Regions from separate parts of the Streptomyces sp. NPDC056479 genome, predicted to be linked through region 1. Evidence: riboswitches for the same ligand, from Rfam matches in the RefSeq annotation. Region 1 holds a riboswitch; each other region holds the start of a gene.

Region 1 (7,276 bases):
CTCACTCTCATACGCTCCGTATGCCATGTGGTCGGGCCACACGTTACGGGTGAGCCGCCGGTCTTGGGCAGTGCGGAAGTCGCGTCGCCGGCGCCGGCGAAACAGCAGGTCGCCACGCCGGGCGGGCGCTCCGGCGCACTTCGGCACCACGTCGGAGTGAAATCACCAGGGGCGGAAGGCAGTTGTGGGCGGGGAAGCAGAAGCGGAACCGGAACAGGTGTCAACGCATGTGAACACAGCAGCCGTCCGGTTCAGGTCGAGTCGATGGGGCTTCCTGTCCGTATTCTCTGATCATGGCCCCACCCATCGCATATTCACTCATCGCCACTGACCTGGACGGGACGCTGCTCCGAGGTGACGACACACTCTCCGACCGGACCCTTCACGCGCTCGCGCGGGTGGCGGCGGCCGGCGCCCAGCATCTCGTCGTGACGGGACGGCCGGCGCCCAGAGTGCGGCCGCTGCTCGACGACCTGGGCAGCAGGGGGCTCGCGGTGTGCGGACAGGGCGCGCAGTTGTACGACGCCGGCGCGGATCGTCTGCTGTGGTCCGTCACGTTGGACCGGGAGTTGGCGGAGACCGCGCTCGGCAAGATCGAGGCCGAGGTGGGGCAGGTGTACGCGGCCGTCGACCAGGACGGCGTGGACGGGCTCACGCTCATCGAGCCCGGGTATCTGATGCCGCACCCCACCCTGCCCGCCGTACGCGTCAGGCGCCGCGACGACCTGTGGTGCGAGCCGATCAGCAAGGTGCTGCTGCGCCATCCCAGCCTGTCGGACGACGAGTTGGCGGCGACGGCGCGTTCGGTGGTCGGCTCGCTGGCGACGGTCACCATGTCGGGGCCCGGCACCGTCGAACTCCAGCCATGCGGCATCACCAAGGCGACCGGTCTCGCGCTCGCCGCCGAGCATCTCGGCCTCGGTCCGCGCGAGACCATCGCCTTCGGTGACATGCCCAACGACATCCCCATGTTCGACTGGGCCGCCCGGGGCGTCGCGATGGCCAATGCGCATCCCGAACTCAAGGCGGTCGCCGACGAGATCACCCTCTCGAACGAGGACGACGGCATCGCCGTCGTCCTCGAGAGGCTGTTCGCGGGGAGTCTGGAGCATATCGTCCAGTAAGTAGCGATATGCGCCGGTAGGCCGCTTACTTCTCCTAGTAGGGCCCGTTCACGTTGTCGATCGAGCCGTAGCGCGCGGCCGCGTAGTTGCACGCGGCCGTGATGTTCGCGACCGGGTCGAAGGGGTCGTACACCGTCCCCGGCACGTGGTAGGACGCGAAGGTGGGGTCGATGACCTGGAGGAGGCCCTTGGACGGGGTGCCGGCCGCGGCGTTGGAGTCCCAGTTGTTCATGGCCAGCGGGTTGCCGGACGACTCACGCATGATGTTGCGGTGAATGCCCTCGTAAGAACCCGGAATTCCGTTTTGCGACATGATGTCCAGCGCGTTGCGGATCCAGCCGTCGAGGTTGTTCGGGTACGTCTTCACCGAGGACTGCGTGGCCTGGGCGACGGAGGACTTCTTGACGGGCGCGGACGCCGTGTCGGCCGTCTTGCTCGGCGTGCTCGCCTTCTTCGTGGCCCGGACCTTCAGGTCGAGGCCCGGGTGGATCAGACGAGGGTTGTCGCCGACGGCCTTGCGGTTGTCCTTGTAGAGCTGCTTCCAGCCGCCCTGGGCGTCGTAGCGCTCCGCGATGCCGTAGAGCGAATCGCCCTTCTTCGTGGTGTAGGTGACGGATCCGATCTTCGCCGCGGCAGGCTCCGCGGCGCTCGCGGTGGTCGCGCTCAGGAGGGGGAGGGCGAGGGCCGCGGTGCCGGTTCCGGCGATCACGGCACGGCGGGTGAGCGGGTTGGTGCGGGGGCGGCGGTGTTTGCCTCGGGGCATGGCGCTGTTCCTCTCCGGCGCCTGCGAGGTGAGCTGTCGGGTTCGGGCGGGAGATGCCCGGCCGCACCGCCTTACGGCAGTGCGACTTCACCCCTAGCCGGTCCGGTGCGCCATCAAGGCGTCCGGTCCGGCGACTTACCTGGGTCCCCCGCTCCTGCCGCGCGTGTGTGAGTTACGTCGGGGATGACTCGGGCGGCGGCAGGATTAGGCGTCCGCCCGACGAGCGGGAACGTATGCGAGAGCACATGCCCGGAACAAGTGCCGTGGTCACCTGACGTGCCGGTTGACCATGGTCTGGGGTGAATGGGGCGCTTGATCCTTTGCGGTTGCCAAGCCTCAACTTGCCTTCGGCGCAAGGAGGGGAGAGGGCGCGCCGGGTCGGGTCTCGAGACGGGTCCGAGTGACCCAATTCACTCGCGGCGCAAGACTGGCAAATCGGGCAATGGCTCCAACTCGCCTTTGACCGGCTGTCCGTGGAGTCCGTTTTTGCCAGGTCTGGTGGATAAGAACCTCTTCGCCCCCGGCTCCCATGGCACCGTGCGGTCATGGCCGTGGCGGGCCGACAGGTTCGGCACGCCGCGCGTGACCAGGGTCGGTGAGCCGTCGGGCGCCACGTCGCGCACGGGTCCGGCGGTCGGGAGGCGAAGGCGAGCGTCGTCGACGCCCAGGCGTGCATGTCGGCCAGGAGGGCGGAACCTCCCATCCAGTGCCCGTCGTTGTCATAGCGATCGTCCGCTCTGGAGGGAGTTGAAGCCGCGTCAGGAGGTACCGGACCTGCCGACCCTGCCGTCGCACCAGGGTTGGGCCGTCGGCCAGTTGGCGACCTCGACCTCGAAGGGCGCCGGGACGGGCTCGCGGGTAGAGGCATGTTCCGTCCGGCGGGGGAATACGGAGGTCGTGGTGGGTCGTCTCGTAGGGAAAGGACGTACGGATGCGCATGAGCGGGACCCCCGTCTGGTCGGCGCGCCGAGTACGCCTGGAAGAGGTTGAAGTCGACGACCGTCGAGGCGGCGTAGGCGACGTAGGCGGCGAGCGGGACGGCGCGGGTGGCGCCGACGACGAGGCCGGTGGCGGCCGCCGAGAAGCCTCAGCGCCGGCCCCTGTGGTCGCCGAGCGGGCTGGTGAGGAGCGGGCCCGCGAAGGTGCCGATGTCGATCACCGTGCAGGAGGGCGCGAAGCCCGCGTCACGGCGGTCGTCGTCGGTGCGGTAGAGCTTGCCGACCGCAGCGGCGACGTCAGGTTTCGGCAGCCCCGTGGCCGCGCCGATCAGGCCGAGGCCCGCCCAGGCCATGACAGCGGTCGGCACCGCCATGGCCCAGTGGCCGCCGGCCATCAGTACGCCGCCCCGCAGCACCGCGCTGCGGTCGGCGAGCCGGCCGCCGGCGGCGGAGACGGAGGCGGCGGTTCCGGCCGACATGCCCATACCGCCGGAGGCGACCGTGTCGGCGAAGCGGAAGGCGAGGATGGTCTGCATGTCGAGGAGCGAGAAGCCTTCCCAGGCCTCGGGCCCGGAGAGGGTGAGCAGGCCTCTGGGCTGGCCGGAGAGGGCACGGTCGTCGCGGGGCGGAGGGCCGCTCCCGGGCTCGATGCCGACTTCGGTTCGCGACATCGACCGCTACTTCCCTATAAGTCGATGGATATCCGGCCTTATCAGGTGATCAAAAAAATACCGGCCGTGATCCGATACCGCCCGTGGTGGACGGGTGGGCGGCATCGGTGATCGAAACGTGACCGGATACGCTGACTTGAGTGATGGCAGCGACCTATCGACAAACCGTGTAACCGCCAGTGGACACCAGCAGACAGGAGACCCCTCGTGACCGTCGTCGGGCCGTTCGGGCTGAGCGTGCGGGACCAGGCTCTGGAAGCCGATGTCCAGGCCGGATTGGCGGCTGTCGAGGAGGGATTGCTCGAAGCCACCAAGAGTGAGGTCCCCTTCATCACCGAGGCCGCCCAGCATCTGGTGCGGGCGGGCGGAAAGCGGTTCCGGCCGCTGCTGGTGATGCTCGCCGCCCAGTTCGGGGACCGGTATGCGCCGGGGGTCGTGCCGTCGGCCGTCGTCGTGGAGCTCACCCATCTGGCGACGCTGTACCACGACGACGTGATGGACGTGGCGGAGGTACGGCGCGGGGTCGACAGCGCGAACACCCGCTGGGGGAACTCGGTTGCCGTACTGACCGGCGATTTCCTCTTCGCGCGGGCGTCGCACATCCTCGCCGACCTCGGGCCCGAGGCGGTTCGGGTGCAGGCCGAGGCGTTCGAGCGGCTGGTCACCGGGCAGATCCTGGAGACGGCGGGGCCGCAGGACGGGCGGGACCCGATCGAGCACTACCTGGATGTGCTGAGCGGGAAGACCGGGTCGCTGGTGGCGGTGTCGTGCCGGTTCGGGGCGATGATGTCGGGCGCCGACGAGACGGTGGTCGATGTGCTGACCCAGTACGGGGAGCGGCTGGGGGTCGCCTTCCAGCTGGCGGACGACGTGCTGGACATCGCGAGCGAGTCTCGTGAGTCCGGGAAGACGCCGGGGACGGACCTCCGGGAAGGCATTCCGACGCTGCCGGTGCTGCGGCTGCGGGAGCGGGCCGAGCGGCTGGGGCTGGCGGAGGATGCCGCGTTGTGCGAGCTGCTGGACTCCGATCTGAGTGACGACGCACGGCTCGCGGAGGCATTGGCCCAGCTTCGGGTGCATCCGGCGTTGGAGCAGGCTCGGCGGGACACGGTGCGGTACGCGGAGGATGCGCGCGCCGCGTTGGCGCCGTTGCCGGACATGGCTGCGAAGGCGGCGTTGATGGAGTTGTGCGACGCGGTGGTGCATCGGGCCGGGTAGGTTCTCGCCCCGTCGCCCCGTCGCCCCGTCGCCCCGTCGCCCCGTCGCCCGCGGCCCCACGCCCCGCCCGTCCCATCTTGAAAGGGCCTCGCCCGCAAGCGCCGGACAGGCCAAGTATGCGTGATGCAGCTCACATATCTGGACTGAGTCCAAACTAAGATCCCCTCCGTATGAATGCCCAGAAGCTGACGCAGGGGGCGTCAGCTGCACTACGGGGAGAAAACAGAATCATGGGCATGAAGACGACGTTCGCGAAGCGCCGTAAGAGCCTGATCGTCACCGCTGTCGCGGTGGCCGCCGCCGGTGGTGTCGCCGCCGCGGTGATTCCCGCCTTCGCCGCCGGAGGCCACCGCGCTGACCACGCGGGCCACGCCGGAGGCGACGCGCAGGGGATCGTGAGCCAGAGTGAAGCCCTCGGCGGCGGCAACGGGGGCACCCTCCTCGCCGCCAGTCTCCGCGGGGCGAACGAGGTGCCGGTCGCGGGCGGACCCGCCGTCGGGGACAAGGACGGTGCCGCCCTGCAGTTCGTGAAGGTCAAGGGCGACAAGGTGTCCGTCGCCGTCACCTGGCGCGGCACCGGCAAGCCGACCGCCCTCCACATCCACCAGGGCGCCAAGGGCACCAACGGCGGCATCAAGGTCGACTTCGGCGGCCTTCTCGGCAAGAGCAAGGGGCACAGCGTCACGGGGACCGTGAAGGTGAAGGACCCCGCCCTCCTCAACACCCTCAAGACCGACCCGAGTTCCTTCTACGCCAACCTGCACACCGCCCAGTTCCCGGGCGGCGCCGTACGGGGACAGCTCCACAAGGTCACCGTCGCCAAGTTCGACTTCCGGGACGCGCTCGACAACTTCCAGGCGTCCGTCATCAAGGGCAAGCAGATCTATGAGTGCAAGCCGGCCGAGGGCGGCGGGTACGCCTTCGCCCAGCGGGACGTCAGCGCCGTACTGAGCGGCCGTATCGCGCACTCCTTCGTCGCACCCAACTCCGGTACACCGCAGTGGATCGCACGCGACGGCAGCGCGGTGACGGGGTCCCTCATCTCCAAGACCCCGAACGGCGACAAGAACATCCCCGAGCTCGACCTGAAGGCCACTCAGTCCGGCAGGCACCACGGCCTGCTGGCCGACACCGCCGAGATCCTGCGGCTGAACACCGTCGGCGGAGTGGCCCCGGCCGGCTCGTGCACACCCGGCGCGATCGTCGGCGTGCCGTACCAGGCGGACTACGTGTTCATCGACGGCTGATCCGCCCACTGCCGCGCCTGATCCGCCTCCTCGGCGGCGGATTCCGCGCGGCGCACGGCGGCGTCTCCCCGATCCGACCCCTACGGGTCGGGGGAGGCGCCGCCTTCGCGTGTCATACCCCAGGTGTACGCGGAGTTGGCTCCGCAGGTTGACGAATCTCTCTGGCCGATTTGGTCAGATGGAGACCACGGAAAACACCACTCCTCACCGATTCGGGTGAGAATGGCGGCTCAGGGTGGGCGAGTGCGGGGTCGCAAGACCCGCGGGAGGCACGAGACGGGCAGCCGCCGCCGACGACGGAGGTAAGGCACACATGGCACCGTACGAATCCGACGACAGCACGACCGCCGGGGAGGTCGACGACCTGCGCGCGGGGCGCCGCAAGGCCGCGCGGTACGTCGTCCCGGTCGCGGTGGTGGGAATCGCGGCGGCGACCATCGGGCTCGTCCCGGCGATCGCCGACTCCGGCGACCCGGACCTGCCGGAGATCACCGCGCAGCAACTCATCGAGAAGATCGCGAAGTCGGACGTCGAGCAGCTGTCCGGCACCTTCAAGATCAGCACCGATCTGGGCCTGCCCGACCTCGGCGGGCTGGAGTCGAGCTTCGCCTCCGGTGCCATGGCGTCGGGATCGGGCGACGGCTCCTCCGCCGACCCCTCGGCCAAGCTGACCGAGCTGGCGTCCGGCACCCACACCCTGCGTCTCGCCGTGGACGGCGAGAACAAGCAGAAGCTCTCCCTGCTGGAGAACGCCTCCGAGTACAGCCTCATCCACAACGGCAAGGACATCTGGGGCTACGACAGCAAGTCGAACGAGGTCTACCACGGCACCGCCGAGGAGGCCCAGAAGGAGAAGGGCAGGACCGAAGAGGTCCCCGCCACTCCCAAGGAGTTCACCGAGGAAGCCCTGAAGGCGGTCGACGACACCACGTCCGTCACCGTCGACGGCACCGCGCAGGTCGCGGGCCGGGACGCCTACCGGCTGCTCATCAAGCCGAAGCAGTCCGGCACCACGGTCGGCGCGATCACCGTGGCGGTGGACGCCAAGACCGGTATGCCGCTGAAGTTCACGCTGACCCCGTCGAGCGGCGGCGCCGCGGTGATCGACGCGGGCTTCACCCAGGTCAGCTTCGCCAAGCCGGACGCCTCCACCTTCGACTTCACCCCGCCCAAGGGCGCGACGGTCACCGAGGAGGGGGCGCTGGAAGGCGCGGCCGAGAAGCACGGCTCGGCGAAGTCCGAGGACGAGTTCCGCAAGGAGTTCGAGAAGGAGTTCGGCGGCCCGAAGTCCGAGGGCGAGCCGGGCAAGGCGGCC
Region 2 (7,276 bases), on a different contig from region 1:
GGCTGGTGATCTGGACCCGGCAGCGCGAGTTGAGGACCGTGCGCGAGGAACTGCCCGCGTATGTCGTCGCCGGGTGGCTGTCCCCGAGCGAGCCGTTCGCCCTGGGCTCGATGCGGGACCGTCGGGTGGCCCGGCAGTACGCGCGCCACCGAGGGGGGCGCCCGGCAGCGCGGGCCGTGGCGCAGTACGAGGCCTACGCCACCTCGCTGGCGTTCCTCCGGCACCGAGGCCGCCGCGGCCGGGCCGGCGCGGACTACGTCGTACGGGAACAGGAGTTGCTGCACGAGCTCTGGGCGCGGCGGGAGTTCGCACGGCCGGCGCTGGAGCACGCGGTCGCCGCGCAGACATGGACGGGGCACGGGCACGGGTACGGGTACGGATACGCCGGTCCCGGGCCCGTCCACCGGCAGCCGTACGGCCAGGTGAACGGGCCCGGGTACGCACCTGAGAACGGGCCCGAGTACGGGCCGACGGTGCCGTACCCCCTCTACAACCCGTACCGGTCGTAGAGACCGAGGAAGAGCGGCGGACTCAGGCCGACGCCTCCGTCAGCCTCTCCAGCTCCTCCTCCGTCAGCCTCAGCTCCGCCACCCCCAGCAGCGCCGGAAGCTGCTCCACCGTCCGGGCCGACGCGAGGGGCGTCGCGACCGTCGGCCGGTTCGCGAGCCAGGCCAGGGCCACCGTCGCCACCGGCACCTCGTGGGACAGGGCCACCTCGTCCAGGGCGGCCAGCACCCGTCGGCCCCGCTCCGTCTCCGCGTGCCGGCCGGCACCCTGGGCGCGGGCGCTGTCCACCGTCGTACCGGCGCGGTATTTGCCCGTGAGGAAACCGGACGCGAGGGCGTAGTACGGGACCGCCGCCAGACCCTCCCGCTCGGCGAGGTTCTGCAGGGCGCCCTCGTAGGTGTCGCGGGAGACCAGGTTGTAGTGCGGCTGGAGGGCGACATACCGGGCGAGGCCCTCGCGGTCGGAGAAGGCGAGGGAGGCGGCCAGGCGCTCGGCGGAGATGTTGGACGCGGCGATGTGCCGTACCTTGCCCGCCTTCACCAGCTCGTCCAGGGCGCCGATGATCTCCTCGACCGGCACTTCCGGCTTGTCGTAGTGGGTGTAGTAGAGGTCGATGTGATCGGTGCCCAGGCGGCGCAGGGAGGCGTCGGCGGCCGCCTTGATGTTGGCCGCCGTCAGACCCCGGAAATCGGGGTGCTGGCTGACCTTGGTGGCGATCACGAGATCGTCCCGGTTGCCGCGTGCCGTCAGCCAGTTGCCGATGACCGTCTCGGACTCGCCGCCCGCGTTTCCCTCGGCCCACGCCGAGTAGACGTCGGCTGTGTCGATGAAGTTGCCACCCGCCGCCGTGTACGCGTCGAGGACGGCGAAGGACTGGGTCTGGTCGGCGGTCCAGCCGAAGACGTTGCCGCCGAGGCAGAGCGGGTGGACCTCGAGGTCGGAGGAGCCGAGCTTGCGAAGAGAAGTCATGCTCAACGTCAACTGCCGTGCCGGAGCAGCTCATTCCAGGACGGCGACAAAGTCCCGGAAAACCTGCGGGCACACTGAAAACCGGCAGCCCTGACGTCGGGGGGACGCCGTCAGGACCGCCGGGGATCAGAAATGGATACCCGCTGAAGGGTGTCTCAGGGCGTCAGGCCCTTGCCCTGCAGCCACGCCATCGGGTCGATGCCGCTCGAGCTTCCGCCGGGGTGCACCTCGAGGTGCAGATGGGCGCCGGTCACATTGCCCGTGGCGCCCACGCGGCCGATGACGTCGCCCGTGTTGACCTTCTGGCCCACGCTGACGCTGATCGAGGACTGGTGCGCGAACCAGAGCTCGGTGCCGTCGTCGAGGGTGATCTCCGTCTTGTAGCCGTACGAGCCGTCCCAGCCGGCGAAGGTGACCGTGCCGGAGTGGATCGCCTTGATCAGCGTGCCGGTGGGGGCGGCGAAGTCGAGACCGGTGTGGTAACCGGAGGACCAGTAGGCGCCGGCCTGTCCGAAGGTCGAGGTGATGGTGTACGAGGAGGTCGGCAGCGTGTACTGCTTGGCCAGCTCGGCGAGACGCTCGGCCTCCGCCTTCTTGCGGGCCTCCTCCTCGGCTGCGGCCTTCGCGGCGGCGGCCTTGGCCTTGGCCTCCTTCTCCGCCTTGGCGGCCGCCGCGGCGGCCTCCTTCTGGGCGGCGGCGACGGCAGCGGCGGCGGCCTTGCTGTCGATCTGGTCCTGCTGGAGCTCGGCCTGCGCGATGATCCGGCTGCGCAGCGCCTCGCCGGCGTCGGAGCCGTCCTGCGCGGTCTCCTCGGTGGCCTCGCCCATGGTGCTGAGCGCGGTGGCCGTGTCCTCGGCGGGCTCGGAGGAGTCGTCGGAGATGAGGGGCAGGTCCGGCATCGTGATGGCGACCGGCGGCTTGCCGCTGTTGGCGCTGGCCATGCCGCCCGCGCCGACGGCGGCTATGACGCCGACGCCGAGAACCGTGGAGCTGCGGGCGAGTCCCCCGCCGCGCTGCTTGGAGACGCGATGCCTGCCACGAACGGGACGAATGGACTCCGCGGTGGGGTTCCACTCCTCGAACGGGCCCTCGTCGGTGCGGTAGCTGTCGTAGCCGAAAGTCTCGGTGGTGCGCTGGCTCGGCACGAACGGGGCTTGCGGAGCAGGCCGGTTTGACGCCACGTGGGCGTACTCCTTTCCTTCCTTCTCGCCTACCGGGTTAGCTGACGGGTTCGGAGCAGGAAGGTCTCCTACGCGCGTATACCAACCGTGCTTCCACGGCGGAATCCGTGCGATTCACCCCAGGGTGGTGGTTCCCCGGCTCCCTTGCGGGACTCGGCGCGTGCGCACGGAGCCGACTCTTGTGACGGCTGGGACGACCGCGCTGCGTTATCGAACGTTAATAGACGCGGGGTGCGGATTCCAAGCTGTTCCACTTGATCATTAACGATTCTCGCCTGGACTTACAGGTCATGAGCGGTCCAAATCGGGCGAGTTGGCCAAGGCTCAGGGGCCACACAGGTATTGACGGTATGTCAGTTGTTATGCGGAGGGCGGTCATCCGATCACCCCTGGTGACAACGATCAAGGCCGGCGTACGGCCATGAGGGCCAGGTCGTCCGCCATCCCGCCCCCGGAGTGCCGGCGGGCCTCCGCCGCGAGCACGCCGAGCAGCGCGGCCGGCTCGCGCTGGGCGTTGGCGCGCCCCGCGAGCCCTGTCTCGGGGTCGTAGAACCGTCCGCTCGCGTCCCGCGCCTCGGACAGGCCGTCGGTGTACAGCAGCAGGGTGGCCCCGCCCGGGAAGTCGGCCTCGTCGGCCCGGTCGGGCCAGGCCCCGAGCTCGGCCATGCCCAGCGGCAACGCGGGTTCGGTGGCGGGCAGGGGGCGCACCGTGCCGTCGGCGTACAGCAGCAGAGGTGACGGATGCCCGCGGTTGACCAGCCGCACGATCCCGTTGCCGTGCGGCAGCTCGGCGAGTACGGCGGTGGTGAACCCCTCGCGGGTCTCGACCCTGTCGCGCCGGGTGCGCTCACGCGCCAGCGCCCGCTCCAGTCGCTGCGCGACCGCCTCCAGCGTGACCTCCTGCTCGGCGGCCTCCCGGAAGGCCCCGATCACCACGGCTACGGCCCCGACCGCCCCCATCCCCTTGCCGCGCACGTCCCCCACGACGACCCGCAGACCGTGCGGACTGTCCTGGACGGCGTACAGATCACCGCCGATGGAGGCGCCCTGCTGCGCCGCCTCGTAGCGCGCCGCGATCTCGAACCCGCCGATCCGCTCGGCGGGTTCGGGCAGTACGGCGCGCTGGGCGGCCTCGGCGATCTCGCGGACGGAGGCGAGGCGCTCGTCGCTGCGGCGGACGAGGAGGTTGATGAGGACGGCGAGCACACAGACGACCACGGTGGTGACCAGCTCGGTGATCACCTCCGCCTTGGGCAGGCCGCCGCGCAGGACGCGGAGCACCAGCAGCACGGTGATGGCCACGACGCCGGTGACCACCGTGCCGCGCTGCGAGTAGAGCGGGGCGGCGACCAGGGGCGCGGCGGTGAAGAAGGGGGCGCCGGTGAAGTCGGAGGGGGTGATGTAGTCGTACACGGCACCGGCCGCGATCAGCAGGCCGGGGAGCAGCCGGACGAACCGGCGTGCGTATGAGATCCGCCGCTGCTCCACCTCACCAGGGTTGCCGAAGCGGGGGCGGGGAGCGAGCGCTGGGAGCCGACCGGGGAAAACACTCAGGGCCGGAACTGAATCAGTTCCGGCCCTGAGCCTTCAGTAGCGGGGACAGGATTTGAACCTGCGACCTCTGGGTTATGAGCCCAGCGAGCTACCGAGCTGCTCCACCCCGCGTCGTTGACTCAATAGTACGCCATCCGCGGGACCCAAAGCACACACCTTTCCCTTCAGAGCTGGTCCAGGCACTCCCAGCCCGTGCGGCACCTGAGGAAAAGGCCCTTCAAGAACCCCTGCAAGGACCCCTTCAACGACCCTTCAAGGACCGAAACCCGGCCTCACCCCAGCAGGTGCGCATTCGGCGCCGTCGCCCGCTCCTCGTACTCCGCCAGCACCACCACGTCCACGCCCTCCGCCGCCAGCACCCCGCTCCCGTCGGCCCCCACGACAAACGTGTCCGGCTCCCGCCAAGCCGTCACCACCCTGCGCACCCCCGCCTCAAGAATCAGCCGCGCACACGGCACAGGCCGTGACGAACGCCGCGTGCAGGGCTCCAGGCTGCTGTACACCGTCGCCGACGCCAGCCTCAGATCCCCCGCCGGGATCTTCGCCAGCGCCGCCTCCTCCGCATGCACCACGGGATCGCCGCCCTCCCTGGAGTACCCGCGCGCCAACTCCGTCCCGTCGTCCGCCACCACCACCGCCCCGACGCTGAACGCCGTCTCCGAGGGCGGGCACTGCGCCGCCAGCTCGCACGCCAGGCCCAGCCAGTGCCGATCCGCAGCGCAGGGAAGGGCACCGGCACCGGGCGCCGTCGGTTCGTAACGCATCAGCACCACGTCCTCGATCCGCCGCGTCTCCACCAGTCGCAGCCGTCCACCCTGATACCCGCCCGGCCCGAAGAGCCGCGGGGCCCGCGCATCCCCCACGAACAGCGGCGCCAGCACCAGCTGCAGCTCGTCCGCCAGCCCCTGCCGGATCAGCTGGGTGTGGATCGTGCCGCCGCCCTCGACCATCAGCCGCTCGACGCCGCGCACCGCACGCAGATGCGCCAGCAGCCCCCGCCAGTCCAGCTCCTCGCCCAGCGCGACGACGTCCGCCTCGACCGGCGCCCGCCGCAGCCGCTCCGCGCCCTTGTCCGTCGTATAGACGATCTTGTCGCCGCCCGTGTGCCAGAAGTTCGCCGCCGGGTCCAGCTCGCCCGACGCGCTGACCGTGACCTTCAACGGATACTCCGGCTTCCCCGCCGCCACCCGCGCGGCCCGCCGCTCGGCCGAGTTCACCAGCAGCCGCGGGTTGTCCGCCCGGATCGTGCCGGCGCCGATCAGAATCGCGTCCACCGAGGCCCGGACCTCGTCGACCCGGTCGAAGTCGGCCGGGCCGGACAGCAGCAGGCGGTCGGGAGTCGTGTCGTCGAGGTAGCCGTCCAGGGAGACGGCGGCGGACAGCAGGACGTAGGGGTACGACGGCATGGGCGCCTTCTCCGACTCGACGGTCTGGGTCTTGGTTCAACTTTGAAACAAACCTACACTGGAGGTATGACGACTCGCTGGCTCACCCCGGAGGAGCAGCGCGCCTGGCGCGCGTACATCGCCGCCGCCGCGCTCGTGGAGGATGCGCTGGACCGGCAGCTCCAGCAGGAGGCCGGCATGCCCCACCTGTATTACTCCATCCTCGCCACTCTCTCCGAAACCCCGGAGCGCCGACTGCGCATGACCGACCTCGCGGAGGGTCTGAAGATCACCCGCAGCCGACTGACCTACGCCGTCACCCGCCTGGAGAAGGACGGTCTGGTACGGCGCGAGGACTGCCGCTGGGACAAACGGGGCAGCATCGCGGCCCTCACCGACCAGGGGATGCGGGTCCTTCAAGAGGCGGCCCCCGGCCATGTCGAGACCGTACGGTCGCTGCTCTTCGACCGGCTGACCCCCGAGCAGGTCGGCCAGCTGGAGGAGATCTTCACGGCGGTCGGCGAGGGGTTCCAGGGGGAGGGCGCGCACGCCGCGCCGGACGACGTGCCCTGGCGGCGGCGCTCCAACAAGCCCTGTTCGTGATCCGCCCGACAAACCTGTTGATTCAAATTTAAAGCATGGGGTAGGGTCCTGGCCGAGCTGCTGATTCAAATCTGAAGCAGATAGCCACGTACGGAACCCGGAGAACCCGCATGCCCGACTTCCCCGCCGCCGCCACCCAGCGCGCCCGCGTCCGGGTCCCGCTGCGCTTCCAGGACGGCTACCGCGTCGACGCCGAACTCGTCACCTTCCACGGCCTGGCCGACGGCCTGGAGCACGTGGCCGTCGTCCTCGGCGACCCGGCCCCCGGCACCACCCCGCTGGTCCGTCTGCACTCCGAGTGCCTGACCGGCGATGTCTTCGGCTCGGCCCGCTGCGACTGCGGCCCCCAGCTGCGCGAGGCCGTAGAGCGCATCGCCGAGCGCGGCGGCGTGCTGCTGTACCTGCGTCAGGAGGGCCGCGGCATCGGCCTCTACAACAAGCTCGACGCGTACGCCCTCCAGGACCAGGGCCTCGACACCTACGCCGCGAACGCCGCGCTGGGCCTGCCCGAGGACGACCGCGACTACACGGCCGCCGCCCAGATGCTCACCGCCCTCGGCATCGGCGAACTGGACCTGCTGTCCAACAACCCCGACAAGGCCGACCAGTTGCGCGACCTCGGCATCGAGGTCAAGGACCGCGTCCCCACCGGCGTCTTCGCCACCCCGGACAACGTCCGCTACCTGCGCGCGAAGGTCCTCCAGACCCAGCACACGCTCCCGCTGGGAGACCTCGCGAAGCTCAGCGCCGGCTGAGCGCGCGCCGCATGACGAAGGGGCGGGCGCCCGGCATCGGGCGCCCGCCCCACTGTCGTATGTACGACCGCTAGAGAGGCTGGGCCTCAAGGGACCGATTTCTATGACATTCCCGCGGAGTGCGGGACGCCCACGGCGTCAGCCCCCTCCGGGTCACCCGAACTGCACCCGGCCGATCAGCCCCGCCTCGGTGAAGGCAGCCGTCAACGCCTCGCGTCCCTCGGTGAAGTGCGCCCAGCTGTCGAAATGGACGGGAACGATCCGGCGCGCCCCGAGAATCCGCGCCGCCTCCACGGCCCGCGCACTGTCGAGCGTGAGCAAC
Region 3 (7,276 bases), on a different contig from region 1:
CCTCCTTGAGCCACCCCGGGCGGTCCCAGAGGAGCCGGGCGGTGAAGTCGCCGGCGAGGGCGAGCCAGGCTGCGCAGGCCAGGGCCAGGGCGATGCGGGAGAGGGTTTCGTAGCCGGTCTGGTGGAGGGCCACCGAGATGATGCCGGTGGCCATGACGGCGGCGCCGGCGGTGGGGGGTCGCTGCGACCACCAGGTGTGGAGGGGGGAGGTGGGGGTGGTGCTGGCGGGCATGGGGCGATGCTATGGAGCGGGGTGGGGGTTGGGGGTGGGGCGCGCGGGGGGTTGGGTGTGCGTTGATGCCTGCGGCGGCCCGCTTCGGCGAGTGGGGGTGCGCCTGGCGCCTGCGGGTGCGCTCTGGGTCGGGGCCGTGCCGGGGGGTGTCCGTCCTCGGTCCGGCGGTTGCTGGGCGTCAGGAGGTGCTGTTTCTTGACGCCTGCCGCTGCGGGCGGACACCCCCCGGCACAGCCCCTTGCCGCCGTACGCGGGTGCGGGTGCGTTTCGGTGCGACTGACGAAGCACGCGCGCGTGGCCTTATGAGTGGCCCGCGCGCGCGTGGTGGGGAGAGGGGCCGGGTCAGGCGGGGCGGACCACGCTGTGGATCGACGACTCTCCGTCGTAGTAGATCGACTCCTCGCGGACGTAGGCGCCGGGCTTCGGGGCGTGGATCATCATGCCGTTGCCTATGTAGACGCCCACGTGGGTGACGTCGTCGTAGAAGAAGATCAGGTCGCCGGGCTGGGCGCTGGAGAGGGGGACCGTGGTGCCGGCGTTGACCTGGTCGTAGGTGACGCGGGGGATGTCCACGCCGGCGGCCTTCCAGGCGGCCTGGGTGAGGCCGGAGCAGTCGTAGGAGTCGGGGCCGGTGGCGCCCCAGACGTACGGCTTGCCGATCTGGGAGCGGGCGAAGGCCAAGGTCTTCTCGGCCTTGGTGGCGTAGGAGCTGTCCGAGGAGGACGAGTCCGAGGTGCCCGAGTCGGCCGGGGGCTGCTCGGTGTTCTCCTGCTGCTGTTGTTGCTCGGCTTCCTGGCGCTGGCGCTCGGCCTCCGCCTGCTGGCGGGCCAGCTCGGCCGCCTTGCGCGCGGCCTCCTCCTGCTTGCGCTTCTCGATCGCGGCGAGGCGGGCCTTCTCCTCCGCCGTCAGCTTCGAGAGGAGTTCGCGTGCGTCGGAGAGCTTCTGCTGGACGGTGGTCTTCGCGTTCTGGAGGTCGCTCTGCGACTCGGTGAGCGTCTCGAGGCTCTCAGTGGCCTCCTTGCGCTTCTCCATCGTCGCCGACTGCTGCGTGACGTACTCGTCGACCGACTCCTTCTGACGGTCCGTCATGCGGCCCATCAGCTGGCTCTGGTCGAAGTAGTCCTGCGGGGTGTCCGCGAGGAGGAAGGTCGCCGTGTCGGGGGCCGAGGCGCCGGTGCGGTACTGCGCGGCGGCGGAGCGGCCGAGTTCCTCGCGTGCCTCGTTGAGCTTCTGGGTGCGCTGGGCGACGTCGTCGAGGAGGGTGTCGACGCGCTTGCGCTGTTTCGCGGTCTTCTCCTTGGCCGCGTTGTACTTCTCGGTCGCCGACTCCGCCTGGCGGTAGAGGTCGTCGACCTTCTTCTCGACCTCTTCGAGGCTGGGCTTGTCGTCCGTCGAGGGGCTCGCGTTGGCCGTCTGGGACAGCAGGGCGACGGAGGTGAGGGCCGCCGTGGCGAGGGCGGGGGTCCGTATGCCTGCTACGCGCGTACCAGCGGGACGCGACTTGCGGTGCGACGCCAAGGGAGGCGACTCCTTCCATGCTCCGCCTACCGAGTTAGCTGTCGGGTTCGGGCGGGTGGTTCGGAAGGGTTGCCCTACGGCCGCTCCCGGATGGGAAGTCGGGCCGATTCACCCCAAGTTCGGTGGGTCCCCGGCTCCGCGCGCCGTGAGACGCGCCGGACTCGGCGGAGGCCGTGCGGCCCGGCGTCGTTCGCCGGTGGGGGTCGTACGGCCTGTCCGGCACGGTAGCCAACTCGTGTGGCGCCTGTGAAGGTTGATGTTCGATATGCCCGATACATTTTCGTGACCTTGAGTCAGGGCGGGACTGAAGGTGCTTGATTCGGGGAGTGTGTGACTGTTTGTGCGCTTCTCCGAGGAGTGGGCTGGTTAGTGGCTTTTGTCGGGTTAATCGGCCGTTCTGTCTGGGTGATCGCAGGTTGTGAGGGGCTGGTCGCGGGGGGTGAGAGGGCTCTCGGGTGGGTGGGAACGGAAGATCGTCGGGAATCGGAACGTGTGATGTTCTCGGGGCGGCGGCGGGCTGTCAGTGGGGCGGCCTAGACTCGGAGAGCGATGAGCAGCCTCTTTGACGACAGCTTCCTGGCGGACCTCCAGGCCCCACGGGCCCACGAGGAAGAGCCGCCACCACCGCCCGAGGGCGATCACGCTCCGGAGCCGGTTCCGGACGATCTGTTCGGTGGGAAGTTCGACGTGCCACCGGACCGGGACGCCTACTACCGCGACGGCGCCCCGCGCCCGGCCATCGACGCCGCGGCACTGCTGGAGGGGCTGAACGAGAACCAGCGCGCCGCCGTCGTCCACTCCGGCACCCCGCTGCTCATCGTGGCCGGGGCCGGCTCCGGCAAGACGCGTGTGCTCACCCATCGCATCGCCCATCTGCTGGCCGAGCGGAGCGTGCATCCGGGGCAGATCCTCGCGATCACCTTCACCAACAAGGCCGCCGGCGAGATGAAGGAGCGCGTCGAGCAGCTCGTCGGCCCGCGTGCGAACGCGATGTGGGTGATGACCTTCCACAGTGCGTGCGTGCGCATCCTGCGCAGGGAGAGCAAGAAGCTCGGGTTCACGTCCTCGTTCTCGATCTACGACGCCGCCGACAGCAAGCGGCTGATGGCGCTCGTGAGCCGTGATCTGGACCTCGATCCCAAGCGGTACCCGCCCAAGTCCTTCAGCGCCAAGATCAGCAACCTGAAGAACGAGCTGATCGACGAGGAGGACTTCGCCGCCCAGGCGACGGACGGCTTCGAGAAGACCCTCGCTCAGGCCTATGCGATGTACCAGTCGCGGTTGCGGGAGGCCAACGCCCTCGACTTCGACGACCTGATCATGACGACGGTCAATCTGCTGCGTGCCTTCCCGGATGTCGCCGAGCACTATCGCCGGCGGTTCCGCCATGTGCTGGTGGACGAGTACCAGGACACCAACCACGCGCAGTACGCGCTGGTGCGCGAGCTCGTCGGGACCAGCGAGCACCCCGTCGACGTGCCGCCCGGCGAGGACGACCTCGCGCCCGCCGAGCTGTGCGTGGTGGGTGACGCAGACCAGTCCATCTATGCGTTCCGGGGCGCCACCATCCGCAACATCCTCCAGTTCGAGGAGGACTACCCGGATGCGACGACGATCCTGCTGGAGCAGAACTACCGCTCCACGCAGACGATCCTGACCGCCGCCAACGCGGTCATCGAGCGCAACGAGTCCCGTCGCCCGAAGAACCTGTGGACCAACGCGGGCGCGGGCGCGCGCATCACCGGCTATGTCGCGGACACCGAGCACGACGAGGCGCAGTTCGTCGCCGAGGAGATAGACCGACTGACGGACGCGGGCGACGCGAAGGCCGGCGATGTCGCCGTCTTCTACCGTACGAACGCCCAGTCCCGTGTCTTCGAGGAAGTCTTCATCCGCGTCGGGCTGCCCTACAAGGTCGTCGGCGGTGTGCGCTTCTACGAGCGCAAGGAGGTCCGGGACGTCCTCGCCTACCTGCGGGTGCTGGCCAACCCCGAGGACTCCGTACCGCTGCGGCGGATCCTGAACGTGCCCAAGCGCGGCATCGGTGAGCGCGCCGAGGCGATGATCGACGCCCTTTCGCAGCGGGAGAAGATCAGCTTCCCACAGGCGCTGAAGCGTGTCGACGAGGCGTACGGGATGGCCGCGCGGTCGACCAACGCCGTCAAGCGGTTCAACACGCTGATGGAGGAGCTCCGTACGATCGTCGAGTCCGGCGCGGGGCCGGCGACCGTCCTGGAGGCGGTCCTGGAACGGACCGGCTATCTCGCCGAGTTGCAGGCGTCCACCGATCCCCAGGACGAGACCCGCATCGAGAACCTTCAGGAACTCGCGGCCGTCGCCCTGGAATTCGAGCAGGAGTCGGGCGAGGGCGAGGCCTCCGCCGGACTGGCGGCATTCCTGGAGCGGGTCGCGCTCGTCGCCGACTCCGACCAGATTCCGGACGAGCAGGAGGACGGCTCGGGCGTCATCACCCTGATGACCCTGCACACCGCCAAGGGCCTTGAGTTCCCGGTCGTCTTCCTCACCGGCATGGAGGACGGCGTCTTCCCGCACATGCGCGCCCTCGGCCAGACCAAGGAGCTGGAGGAGGAGCGGCGGCTCGCCTACGTCGGCATCACGCGCGCGCGTGAGCGGCTCTATCTGACGCGCTCGTCGATGCGGAGCGCGTGGGGGCAGCCGTCGTACAACCCGCCGTCCCGCTTCCTGGAGGAGATCCCGGCACAGCACGTGGACTGGAAGCGCACCGGGGCGACCGCGCCGGTCTCCTCCGGTCCCGTGTCCGGGGTCGCCGCGTCGCTGTCCTCGTCCCGCTCGCGTTCCTCGGCCTCGGGCGCCTCCGGCTTCGCCACGCGCCGTACCTCGGAGAAGCCGGTCGTCCAGCTGGCGGTCGGTGACCGCGTCACACACGACCAGTTCGGGCTCGGCACGGTGATGGCCGTGAAGGGCACGGGTGCGAACGCCGAGGCGACGATCGACTTCGGGGACAAGCCCAAGCGGTTGCTGCTGCGATACGCGCCCGTGGAGAAGCTCTAGCACCGCCGGCGAAGCTCCGGCACCGACAAGTGCGCCCCCGCTGAAGGGCGGGGGCGTGGAGCGGGCCGTGGCGTCGCTTACGTCGGGTCGACCCCGTGGCTGCGCAGCCAGGACAGCGGGTCTATCGCCGAGCCGCCGCCGGGGCGGACCTCGAAGTGCAGGTGCGGGCCGGTCGAGTTGCCGGAGTTGCCGGAGTACGCGATCGGGTCGCCGGCCTTGACGGTCGTACCGGAGGCGACGCGGTAGGTGGAGAGGTGGCAGTACCACGTCTCCGTGCCGTCCTTCGCTGTCACGATCATCATGTTGCCGTAGGCGCTGTTCCACTGCGTGCGGACGGTGCCGTCGGTCGCGGCCGTCACCGTCGTGCCGTAGGAGACCGGGAAGTCGATGCCGGTGTGCACGGACATCCAGTTGATGCCGGACTGGCCGAAGTAGGCGCTGAGGCCGTGCTGTGCGACCGGGACCGCGAACTTCGGGCGCAGTCGCTCCTTGCGGGCGGCCTCCTCGGCGGCCTTCCGCTTCTCGGCCGCCTGCTGGGCCTTGAGGTCGATGCGCTCCTGGGTGCGGCTGGCCCGGTCGGCGAAGTCGTCGGCGCCGGCGGAGAGGCTCTCCAACTGGGTGTCCAGCTTGTTGTTCGCCGTGGACGGCCTCACGGCCTCGCCCTCCGAGGCCAGCGTGGACGCGTCCTTGTCGTCGGTCAGCGTGCCGACGGAGGCGGCGGCGATGCCCGCGACGCCCATCACGCACGCCGAGGGCACGGCGACCGTCAGCAGTGCGGAGCGCTTGGGGGGCGTACGGCGACGGGAGCGCGCCCCGCTGCGGGAGGCGGCGCGCGGGGAGGGGACCGGAGCGGACTCCTCCTGGTCGTCGAGGAGCGGGGCCACGGCGGGGAGTTCGCCCGTGGCGCTCAACTCGGCTTCGTGCTCGGCCGGGTCGTCGTACGAGGTGTGGTCGTACGGCGGGTGCCCGTCGTAGGACGCGGGATCTTCGTACGCCGAGTGGTCTTCGTAGGCCGTGGGGGCGCCGTGCTCGATCTGGTCGAAGTGCGCCGTCGCCTGCTGGTCGAAGGATTCTGCTGACTGCTCGTAGTCGTCGGCCGCCTGCGCCGCGGTGCCGTCGGAGTTCCACTGGGTGGCGTCGTACGCCCCCGTGTCGAAGGCCGTCGTGCCCCATTCCCAGTGCTGGGTCTGGTTGGCCGGGGCGCCGGACTGGTCGGGCTGGAGCCAGGCGTTCGCGTCCCACTGGCCCGAGACGTCATGGCCGTTGGCCTGCTGCGGGACGAAGGCGAGCCGCTCGTGGTCGTTCGTCCAGGCCGCGGTGTCGTACGCGCCGGTGTCGTAGGCGGCCTGGTGCTGGGCCGCGTAGGCGTCGTAGTGCGCGGTGTGGTGGCTGCCGGTGGACCACTGGGTGGCGTCGTACGCGCCCGTGCTCTCGCCCGGAAGGCTGCCGAACAGCGGGTCGGCGTCGAAGGTCGGAGCGGCGTGACCGGCGGTGGCGAATCCGTTGGCGTCGTAGGCGCCGTAAGTGGCGTCACCGTAGTGGGCTTCCTGGGTGCCGTACGACGCGTAGTGCCCCGAGGCGGCGTCGGAAGCCGGAGTCGGAGACGTCATGGTCCCCGACGGGTGACGATCGTTCACCAACTTCTCTCTCGCCTCGACAACAGGGGCTGCCAGAGCAGTGCGGCGACTGTACCCGGCAGTACGCGGGCACGACAATCTTCGGCAGGTTTCGCGCGCGCAGGAAACGGGCATTCGGCCGTGTTTTGGCGGACTGTGGGCGCGAGTTTGGCCTTGTGTTCGAAGATTGTTCGATGCTGGACGACTGTCGTTACGCCACCGTGAGGCCGTTGGGGTGGGCCGCGGCCTCGGCTGTCGTCCGTGCGGTGTCGAGGGCCTGCCGTATCCCGGTGGCCACCGCGGGGTGCACCGGCAGGGCGAGGTGACCGACGCCGCTGACGCGGACGTTCTGCGCCATCAGGTCCGGGTGGTCGATACAGGCCGTCTCCAGCGGGTCCATCAGGTGGTCGAGGTCGCTCCAGAAGCTCACGAAGTGCGTGCGGCAGCCGGGTGCGGGGCGGGTCAGTTCCTCGAGGATCGGTGAGCCCGGGCGCATCTGGCGCACGATGGGGTGCGCGTTGGCCAGCGGGACAACACGGGTGCCGGAGTGCGGCGTGCCCAGCGTGACGAGCGTACGGACTCGGTGGTCGCCGCCGAGGCGCTGCACGTAGTAGCGCGCTATCAGCCCGCCGAGGCTGTGTCCGACGATGTCGACCTGCTCGCTGCCGGTGCGCTCGCAGATCCCCTCTATATGCCGGCCGAGCAGCTCGGCGGCGGTGCGGATGTCGCAGGTCAGGGGGGAGTAGTTGAGCGACTCGACCTGGTGTCTGCCGTGCTGGGCGAGGCTGCGGCGCAGCAGGACGAAGACGGAGCGGTTGTCAATGAAGCCGTGCAGCAGGACGACGGGGGGCTTCGCCCCCGTGGGCAGCTGGGCGGT
Region 4 (7,276 bases), on a different contig from region 1:
GGGCCCCACCCCTGGAGAGACGCCATGAGTGACATGGAAGAGAAGTTCCCGCGCGCCCTTTGGGTGCGGCTCATCATCTACATCGCGGTGGGGCACGTGTTCGCGGCCTTCATCTACTTCCTGTTCGAGGCGGGCGGCGGAAGGTAGGCGCTCGGCGGCCGGGCGTCAGTCGAGCAGCCGCTCCCGCAGGCGCTCCCTGGTCTCCGGAGTGATCCGCAGACCCTGCTCCAGGTAGCCGTCGACGCCGCCCCACGTCTCCTCGATCGTCTCGAAGGCAGCCGTCAGATACTCGGCCCGCGCGTCGAACAACGGGCTGAGCAGCTCCATGACCTCGGGCGAATAGATCGAGTCACCGCTGCCGTTGCGCTTCACCTTGTAGCGGCGGTGCTTGGCGTTGGACTCCAGATAGTCGGCGACGATCGCCTCGCGCTCGACTCCGAGGGAGAGCAGCGTCACAGCGATGGACAGGCCGGCGCGGTCCTTGCCGGCCGCGCAGTGCATCAGGGCCGGGACACTCTCCTCGGCCAGCGCGTGCAGCACCTGGGAGTGCTCACTGGTGCGCTCCTTGATGATCGAGCGGTAGGAGACGATCATCCGGTTCGCGCCCTTGCCGTCCGCCAGGATCGCCCGCAGCTGGTCGAGATCGCCGTCTCGGACCATCTGCCAGAACTCCGCCCCGTCCGCCGGGTCGGACAACGGCAGGTTCAGATTGCGCACGCCCGTCAGCTCGACGTCGGGCCCTTCGAGCTTCTGGTCCGCTGCGTTGCGGAAGTCGAAGATCGTGTGCAGGCCCAGGGAGTCGAGGAAAGCGGCGTCCTGCGCGGTCGCGTGCGCGAGATGGCCGCTGCGGAACAGCACCCCGTGCCGCACCCTTCGTCCGTCCACTGTCGGCAGTCCACCCACGTCACGGAAATTGCGAACCCCGGCCAATTCAGGCTCGGTCGACGGGATCTGCTGCGTCACGGGGGCTCCTCCCGGTCGGCCCCGGCGGCGCGGCTCGGCGGTGTGGCCGACGGGGTGCGCTCTCGACGATACGACATGGCTTCCAGGGCCAATGAGTTATCCACAGGCGTTGCCTCAAGGCCCCTCGGCCCTTGATGATGTTGGTACTTGATCGCACCTGTTCGTCTCTGTGGGGGCTTGATGCTGGAGATCTCCGACAACGGTCGTACCTGGCTCCTCTCGGGGCCGACCAGCAGTTACGCCGTCCATCTGACCGAGGGTGACGAGCTGCTGCATCTCCACTGGGGGCCGCGGATCGCGCTCGCCGACGCCGAGGCCCTCGCCGTACGTCCGCTGCCTGAGTACTGGCCCTTCGAGTCCCCGCTCGACGGGCGCGAGGAGTACCCGGTCGAGGGCGGCCCCCGCTTCGTACGCCCCGCGCTGTCCGTGCGCGGCGACGGGCGGCGCGGCACCGAGTGGGTTTTCGTGCGGTACGAGACCGAGGGTGACGAGCTGCGGTTGCGCTTTCGTGACGGCGGGCTGAACGTCACCCTGCACCACCGGATGCGCGGGGACGTCGTGGAACGCTGGGTGAGCCTGGACAACGAGGGGCCGGCTGTGGAGCTGCTGCGCGCCGACTCGGCCACCTGGACGCTGCCCGACCGGGAGGACTGGCGGCTGTCCCAGCTGCACGGCCGCTGGGGCGCCGAATCCCGGCTGGCGCAGGCCCCGCTCACCTATGGCGAGAAGGTCATCGGCAGCCGCCGCGGGCACACCGGGCATCAGCACCTGCCGTGGGTCGCGCTGGACACGGACGCCACGGAGGAGCGCGGCGAGGTCTACGGCTGTGCTCTTGGCTGGTCAGGGTCCTGGCGCATCGCCGTGGCCCAACTTCCGGACGCGCGCGTGCAGATCACCGGCGGCGCCGGGCACGACGACTCGGGCCTGCTGCGGCTGGCGGCGGGGGAGTCCTTCACGACGCCCGTCTTCGCCGGCCTGTGGAGCGACGGCGGCTTCGGCGGGGCCAGCCGCGCCTGGCACGCGTACCAGCGCGCGTATGTGATCCCCGACGCCGACCAGGACCGGCCGGTGCTGTTCAACTCCTGGGAGGCGACCGAGTTCGACATCTCCGAGGAACAGCAGAGCCTCCTCGCGCGGCGGGCCGCGGCCATCGGCGTCGAGCTGTTCGTGGTGGACGACGGCTGGTTCGGCACGCGCACCAGCGACCGCGCCGGGCTCGGCGACTGGACGCCCAACCCCGACCGCTTCCCGTCCGGCCTCGAGCCGCTCGCCGAGTACGTGCACGCGCTCGGCATGCAGTTCGGCATCTGGGTCGAGCCGGAAATGGTCAATCCGGACAGCGAGCTGTATCGCGCCCATCCTGAATGGGTGCAGCACCAAACGGGACGAAAGCGTACGGAATTCCGCAATCAGCTCGTACTGAACCTCGCCCGTGACGATGTCCAGAACTACCTCTGGGAACAGCTCGACGGGCTCCTCTCCAGTGCCCCGATCGACTACGTGAAGTGGGACTTCAACCGCTGCTTCTCCGACGCCGGCTGGCCCGGTGAGCCGTATCCGCAGCGCCTGTGGGTCGACCATGTGCGTGCCCTGTACGGTCTGCTGGACCGGCTGCGCGCCGCTCACCCCGGCGTCGCCTTCGAGTCCTGCTCGGGCGGCGGCGGACGGATCGACCTCGGCGTGCTCGGCCGCACCGACCAGGTGTGGACCTCGGACAACACCGACCCTCTGGACCGTCTCGCCATCCAGCACGGCTTCAGCCAGATCCACCCGGCCCGGGTCATGGCGGCCTGGGTCACGGACAGCCCTACCACCATGCTCAATCACCGTGCCAGCTCACTGCGCTTCCGCTTCGTCAGTGCCATGGCGGGAGTGCTCGGGGTCGGCGGCGACCTGGAGCGGTGGACCGAGGAGGAGCTCGCCGAGGCCCGGGAGTGGGTGACGCTCTACAAGGAGATCCGTCCCCTGGTGCAGCGCGGTGACCTCTACCGGCTGCGCCCCCCGCGCGGAGGGCTGAGCGCGGTGCAGTACGTGCTCGGGGACGAGACCGTCGTCCTCGCCTGGCTCCAGGCTCAGAGCTTCGGTGAGCCCCTGCCGGCCCTGCGGCTGCGCGGCCTCGACCCGACAAGTGCGTATGAATGCCTTGAAACGGGCGAAATTCACCGAGGTGCCGTACTGGTACATCACGGGCTTAACGCCCGCCTGTGTGGCGATCTGGATGCGACGGTTATTCGCCTCCGTCGCATCTAGGTGTTCTGTCCGAATTGTTGCCTTCATTCCAACTCGCTCTGGAATGAAGGAAGGTGGAGCAGTGTCACGTGAGGAGCGTCATATTCGTGACCGTGCGTCGCCCGTCATGTCCACGTAATTCACATGCTTTTCAAGGGGCTTTGAGTCGAACGGGATCCCGAAAATTCACTCAGGGTGACCGGTAATTCCCACAAGGGATCAACAGGAACGCATTCGGACGGAACCCCTCACTTGTTCCCATGCGTCTTCCTCGCTTACGTTCGCCACCAATCCGGACGGACGCCTAATCCTGCCGCCGACCGGATCCCGCGCTAACTCACCCGTCCACGGCAGGAGCGGGGGACCCACAGGTACAACCGCCTGTTCCGGTCTCCGGAACGGCTTGGGGTCAAGTCGCGTCCCGATGCGACCGGGCATCTCCAGCCCGCACCCGACAGCTCACCTCGCAGGCGCCGGAGAGGAATTCGCCATGCCCGCGAAGGGTAAGCATCGCCGCCCGAAGTCCCTGCGCTTCACCCGCTCCATAGCCGTCGCCGGAACCGGCGGCGCCGCTCTCGCTCTCCCGCTCATGGGGGCCACCGGCGCCCACGCCGCTCCCTCGCAGTCCGTTTCGGAAAAGGCCGTTCAGTCCCTTCCGGTCGCCGGGCAGAAGGCGGAGAAGAAGGTCGCCGAGAAGAAGGCCGGCGTGCGGACCTATTCGGTGAAGGTGGGCGATTACCTTTCTAAGATCGCCAACGAGGAGAATGTCAGCGGCGGCTGGAAGCGGCTCTACGCCGACAACCGCGCGGCCGTCGGTGACGACCCGTCGCTGATCCACCCCGGTCTGAAGCTCACGATCGGCGGCAAGAAGGCCGCGACGAGCACCCCCAAGTCCTCGTCCTCCGCCCCGTCTTCCTCCACGAAGCCGTCCTCGAAGTCCTCGCCCAAGTCGTCCTCGAACGACGCGAGCGCCTCGAAGTCCGCCGCGAAGGCGACCACGGCCGCCGAGACCACGAGCACCGCCAACGGCTTCTCCGCCCCGCTCTCCGGCGCCTCCCTCGGCACCGGCTACAAGGTGGCGGGCAGCATGTGGTCCAGCGGTTACCACACCGGTGTCGACTTCGCCGCCGCGACCGGCACCCCGCTCAAGGCGGTCGGCGCGGGCACCGTCGTCTCCGCCGGCTGGGGTGGCGCGTACGGCAACCAGGTCGTCATCCAGCTCGCGGACGGCTACTACGCGCAGTACGCCCACCTGTCCTCGCTCGGCGTCTCGGCCGGCCAGACCGTGACCGCGGGCCAGCAGATCGGCCTCTCCGGCGCGACCGGCAACGTGACCGGCCCGCACCTGCACTTCGAGATCCGCACCACCCCGGACTACGGCTCGGACGTGGACCCGGTCGCCTACCTCGGCTCCAAGGGCGTCGCCATCGGCTGACGGCCGCCCGCGCGAAAGCCACCTGCCTGACACGCAACCGAAGGCCGGACCTCGATCCCCGGGTCCGGCCTTCGGTGTGTCCACGATATGTGCCCATGATCCGGTGGCTGTGCCCGGAGTTCAATGGCGGTAATCGCGCTCTCAACACCCCTACTCAGAGGGTTATTCCAGGTTTGGCCAACACTTGGGGAGTGGCTTATCTCACCGCACGTCAATCCCTTCCTACGGTCGCGTAGGTCACATTCGAAGGTGAATCATGTCCCGATGTGGCAGACGATTCGAAGAGTGACAGCAGATCAGTGATCGGGTCGTACGTCGCGGTGGGGGACAGCTTCACCGAGGGCGTCGGCGACCCCGGCCCCGGCGGGGCGTTCGTCGGCTGGGCGGACCGGTTCGCGGTCCTGCTCGCGGACCGGCGCCCCGAGGGCGACTTCGATTACACCAACCTCGCCGTGCGCGGCAAACTGCTCGACCAGATCGTCGAGGACCAGCTTCCCCAGGCCGTAGAACTGGCCCCGGACCTGGTCTCGTTCTGCGCGGGCGGCAACGACATCATCCGGCCCGGCACCGACCCCGACGAGGTGGCCGAGCGTTTCGAGCGGGCGATCGCCCGGCTCACCTCCGCCGTCGGCACCGTCATGGTGACGACCGGCTTCGACACCCGTGGCGTGCCCGTGCTGAAGCATCTGCGCGGCAAGATCGCCACGTACAACGGTCATGTGCGGGCCATCGCCGACCGGTACGGCTGTCCGGTGCTCGACCTGTGGTCCCTGAAGACGGTTCAGGACCGCCGGGCCTGGGACGGCGACCGGCTCCACCTGTCCCCCGAGGGCCACACACGCGTGGCGCTTCGCGCGGGTCAGGTCCTCGGCCTGGAGATCCCCGCCGACCCGGACCAGCCCTGGCCGCCGCTCCCGCCCCGCGGCACCCTCGAGGTTCGCCGGGACGACGTCCACTGGGCGCGCGAGTACCTGGTGCCGTGGATCGGGCGGCGGCTGCGCGGCGAGTCGTCGGGGGACCATGTGACGGCCAAGGGCGCCATGTCCCCGGACGACATCAAGATGCGTATCCAGTCGGTGGCTTGAGAGCGGTTCCCGAGCCACAGGTGCCTGCGGGCCGTGCCGATCACTGATCGGTACGGCCCGCAGGCATGTCTGCCGGAACGAACTCGGCGCCCGCGCTCCTCACCGTCTGGACGCCGTCAACGCCGCCCGTTCCAGCCCCAGTTCCCGCGCCAGCGCCTCATCCACCCACTCCAGGGCACGCGCGCGTGAGACGGCGCCCGGGTACGACGTCAGCTGTACGGCCAGTCCGTCGAGCAGGGCGGTGAGACGCAGGGCCGCGCCGGTGGGGTCCGGGCACCCGAACTCGTCCGCGGCCACACCCTCGGCGATGACCTCGGTGATGGCCGCCTTCCACTGCCGGTCCAGGTCCCGGGTGACCTCCTGGAGCGCGGGCTCGCGCAGCGCCACCGCCCAGCCCTCGATCCACAGTCGCCAGCCCTTGGCCTGGCCGGTGGGCGCGTACCAGCGCACGGCGGCCCGCAGTCGTCGTAGCGCCGTGGTGCGGCGGCCGAGCAGCCGGCGCAGATGGGCCAGGTCGTCTTCTGCCGCATGGGTGAACGCGGCCGCGACCAGCTTCTCCTTCGTGGCGAAGTGATAGAGCACCAGCGCGTTGCTCACACCGAGCGCCGAGGCCACGTCGGCGATCCTGACCGCCGCCACGCCCCGCGCCTCTATCTGCTCCACGGCGGCGCGCAGCAGTTCCTCCCGCCGCTCCGCCACGCTCAACCGCACTCTTGCCACGCCGTCACCCTAAAGCCTCGTCACGAGCCGCTCTTCGGCCGCAGTCGGGCGAGGCCCTGCGCGGCCACCGTCATCGGTGCCAGCCGAACCGCTCGGTGATCTCCGGCAGCCGGTCCGCGGCGATGGCGTGGGCGGCGGTACGGGGGGCCGTCCCGTCGGCCTCGGCGCGGGCCAGGGTCAGCTCGGTCAGCGCCCGCATCGAGCGTCTGGTGTGGGCGAACGCCTCGTCCGCGTCCGGACCGATGTCCCCGAACAGCGTCCACCACCACCAGGCGTTCGTGGCCGAGTTGACCACCACGTCCGGCAGCACGGTGACGCCGCGTGCGGCCAGCAGCTCCTCCGCGTCGGGCCGTACGGGCATGTTGGCCGCCTCGGCGATCCAGCGGGCGGTGACCCGTCCCTGGTTCGAGGCGTCGATCGCGTACGAGACGGCCGCCGGAACCAGCACCTCCGCCTCGGCCGACAACCAGGCGTCGCCCGGCAGTTCCCGGTCACCGCGGCGCAGCGCGGCGCGGTCGATCGTGCCGTAGGCGTCGCGTGCCGCCAGCAGGGACTCGACGTCGAGACCCGCCGGGTTGGCGATCGTGCCCTTGACGTCGGCGACGGCCACGACCGTGAGCCCCGCGCGCGTGAGGAAGCGCGCGGTGGCTCCGCCCATGGTCCCCAGCCCCTGGAGCGCGACGCGGGTCCGCCAGTAGGGCACACCGGCCCGGTCCAGCGCCGTCAGCACCGATTCCGCGACCCCGCAGCCGCCGACCAGCTCGTCGAGCCCGATGCCGTCGACCTCGACCGCGAACGCCTCCGCGAGCCGTCGCCGGGCGCCCGCTTCGTCGTCGAGCAGCGG

The links. Region 1 has a riboswitch for cyclic di-AMP ahead of ACFQ6S_RS39905 (transglycosylase SLT domain-containing protein). Riboswitches for the same ligand answer to the same signal wherever they lie in the genome.
Region 2: it holds a riboswitch for cyclic di-AMP, as region 1 does, so the genes downstream of both, ACFQ6S_RS20305 (M23 family metallopeptidase) here and ACFQ6S_RS39905 (transglycosylase SLT domain-containing protein) in region 1, are expected to answer to the same signal.
Region 3: it holds a riboswitch for cyclic di-AMP, as region 1 does, so the genes downstream of both, ACFQ6S_RS41555 (NlpC/P60 family protein) here and ACFQ6S_RS39905 (transglycosylase SLT domain-containing protein) in region 1, are expected to answer to the same signal.
Region 4: it holds a riboswitch for cyclic di-AMP, as region 1 does, so the genes downstream of both, ACFQ6S_RS01195 (peptidoglycan DD-metalloendopeptidase family protein) here and ACFQ6S_RS39905 (transglycosylase SLT domain-containing protein) in region 1, are expected to answer to the same signal.

The regions. Positions count from the first base shown of each region.
Region 1 is NZ_JBHTRZ010000013.1:132,590-139,865, forward strand. Features, by position in the region: gene ACFQ6S_RS39900 (HAD family hydrolase) at 294-1,124, shown strand; gene ACFQ6S_RS39905 (transglycosylase SLT domain-containing protein) at 1,159-1,887, opposite strand; cyclic di-AMP (ydaO/yuaA leader) riboswitch at 1,893-2,077, opposite strand; partial or broken gene ACFQ6S_RS39910 (MFS transporter) at 2,978-3,496, opposite strand; gene ACFQ6S_RS39915 (polyprenyl synthetase family protein) at 3,704-4,714, shown strand; gene ACFQ6S_RS39920 (CHRD domain-containing protein) at 4,951-5,961, shown strand; gene ACFQ6S_RS39925 (outer membrane lipoprotein carrier protein LolA) at 6,275-7,276, shown strand, end outside.
Region 2 is NZ_JBHTRZ010000005.1:22,086-29,361, forward strand. Features, by position in the region: gene ACFQ6S_RS20295 (PrsW family intramembrane metalloprotease) at 1-509, shown strand, start outside; gene ACFQ6S_RS20300 (aldo/keto reductase) at 532-1,476, opposite strand; gene ACFQ6S_RS20305 (M23 family metallopeptidase) at 1,632-2,657, opposite strand; cyclic di-AMP (ydaO/yuaA leader) riboswitch at 2,669-2,826, opposite strand; gene ACFQ6S_RS20310 (PP2C family protein-serine/threonine phosphatase) at 3,060-4,145, opposite strand; tRNA gene ACFQ6S_RS20315 (tRNA-Met) at 4,249-4,322, opposite strand; gene ACFQ6S_RS20320 (dihydrofolate reductase family protein) at 4,484-5,617, opposite strand; gene ACFQ6S_RS20325 (MarR family winged helix-turn-helix transcriptional regulator) at 5,684-6,199, shown strand; gene ribA (GTP cyclohydrolase II) at 6,310-6,954, shown strand; gene ACFQ6S_RS20335 (MBL fold metallo-hydrolase) at 7,108-7,276, opposite strand, start outside.
Region 3 is NZ_JBHTRZ010000014.1:157,292-164,567, reverse strand. Features, by position in the region: gene ACFQ6S_RS41560 (tellurite resistance/C4-dicarboxylate transporter family protein) at 1-232, opposite strand, end outside; gene ACFQ6S_RS41555 (NlpC/P60 family protein) at 575-1,750, opposite strand; cyclic di-AMP (ydaO/yuaA leader) riboswitch at 1,759-1,927, opposite strand; gene pcrA (DNA helicase PcrA) at 2,300-4,783, shown strand; gene ACFQ6S_RS41545 (M23 family metallopeptidase) at 4,861-6,393, opposite strand; gene ACFQ6S_RS41540 (esterase/lipase family protein) at 6,611-7,276, opposite strand, start outside.
Region 4 is NZ_JBHTRZ010000001.1:277,858-285,133, forward strand. Features, by position in the region: gene ACFQ6S_RS01175 (helix-turn-helix domain-containing protein) at 1-28, shown strand, start outside; gene ACFQ6S_RS01180 (DUF6126 family protein) at 25-147, shown strand; gene ACFQ6S_RS01185 (tyrosine-protein phosphatase) at 166-963, opposite strand; gene ACFQ6S_RS01190 (alpha-galactosidase) at 1,144-3,213, shown strand; cyclic di-AMP (ydaO/yuaA leader) riboswitch at 3,521-3,678, shown strand; gene ACFQ6S_RS01195 (peptidoglycan DD-metalloendopeptidase family protein) at 3,683-4,627, shown strand; gene ACFQ6S_RS01200 (SGNH/GDSL hydrolase family protein) at 4,927-5,712, shown strand; gene ACFQ6S_RS01205 (TetR/AcrR family transcriptional regulator) at 5,812-6,432, opposite strand; gene ACFQ6S_RS01210 (Glu/Leu/Phe/Val dehydrogenase dimerization domain-containing protein) at 6,503-7,276, opposite strand, start outside.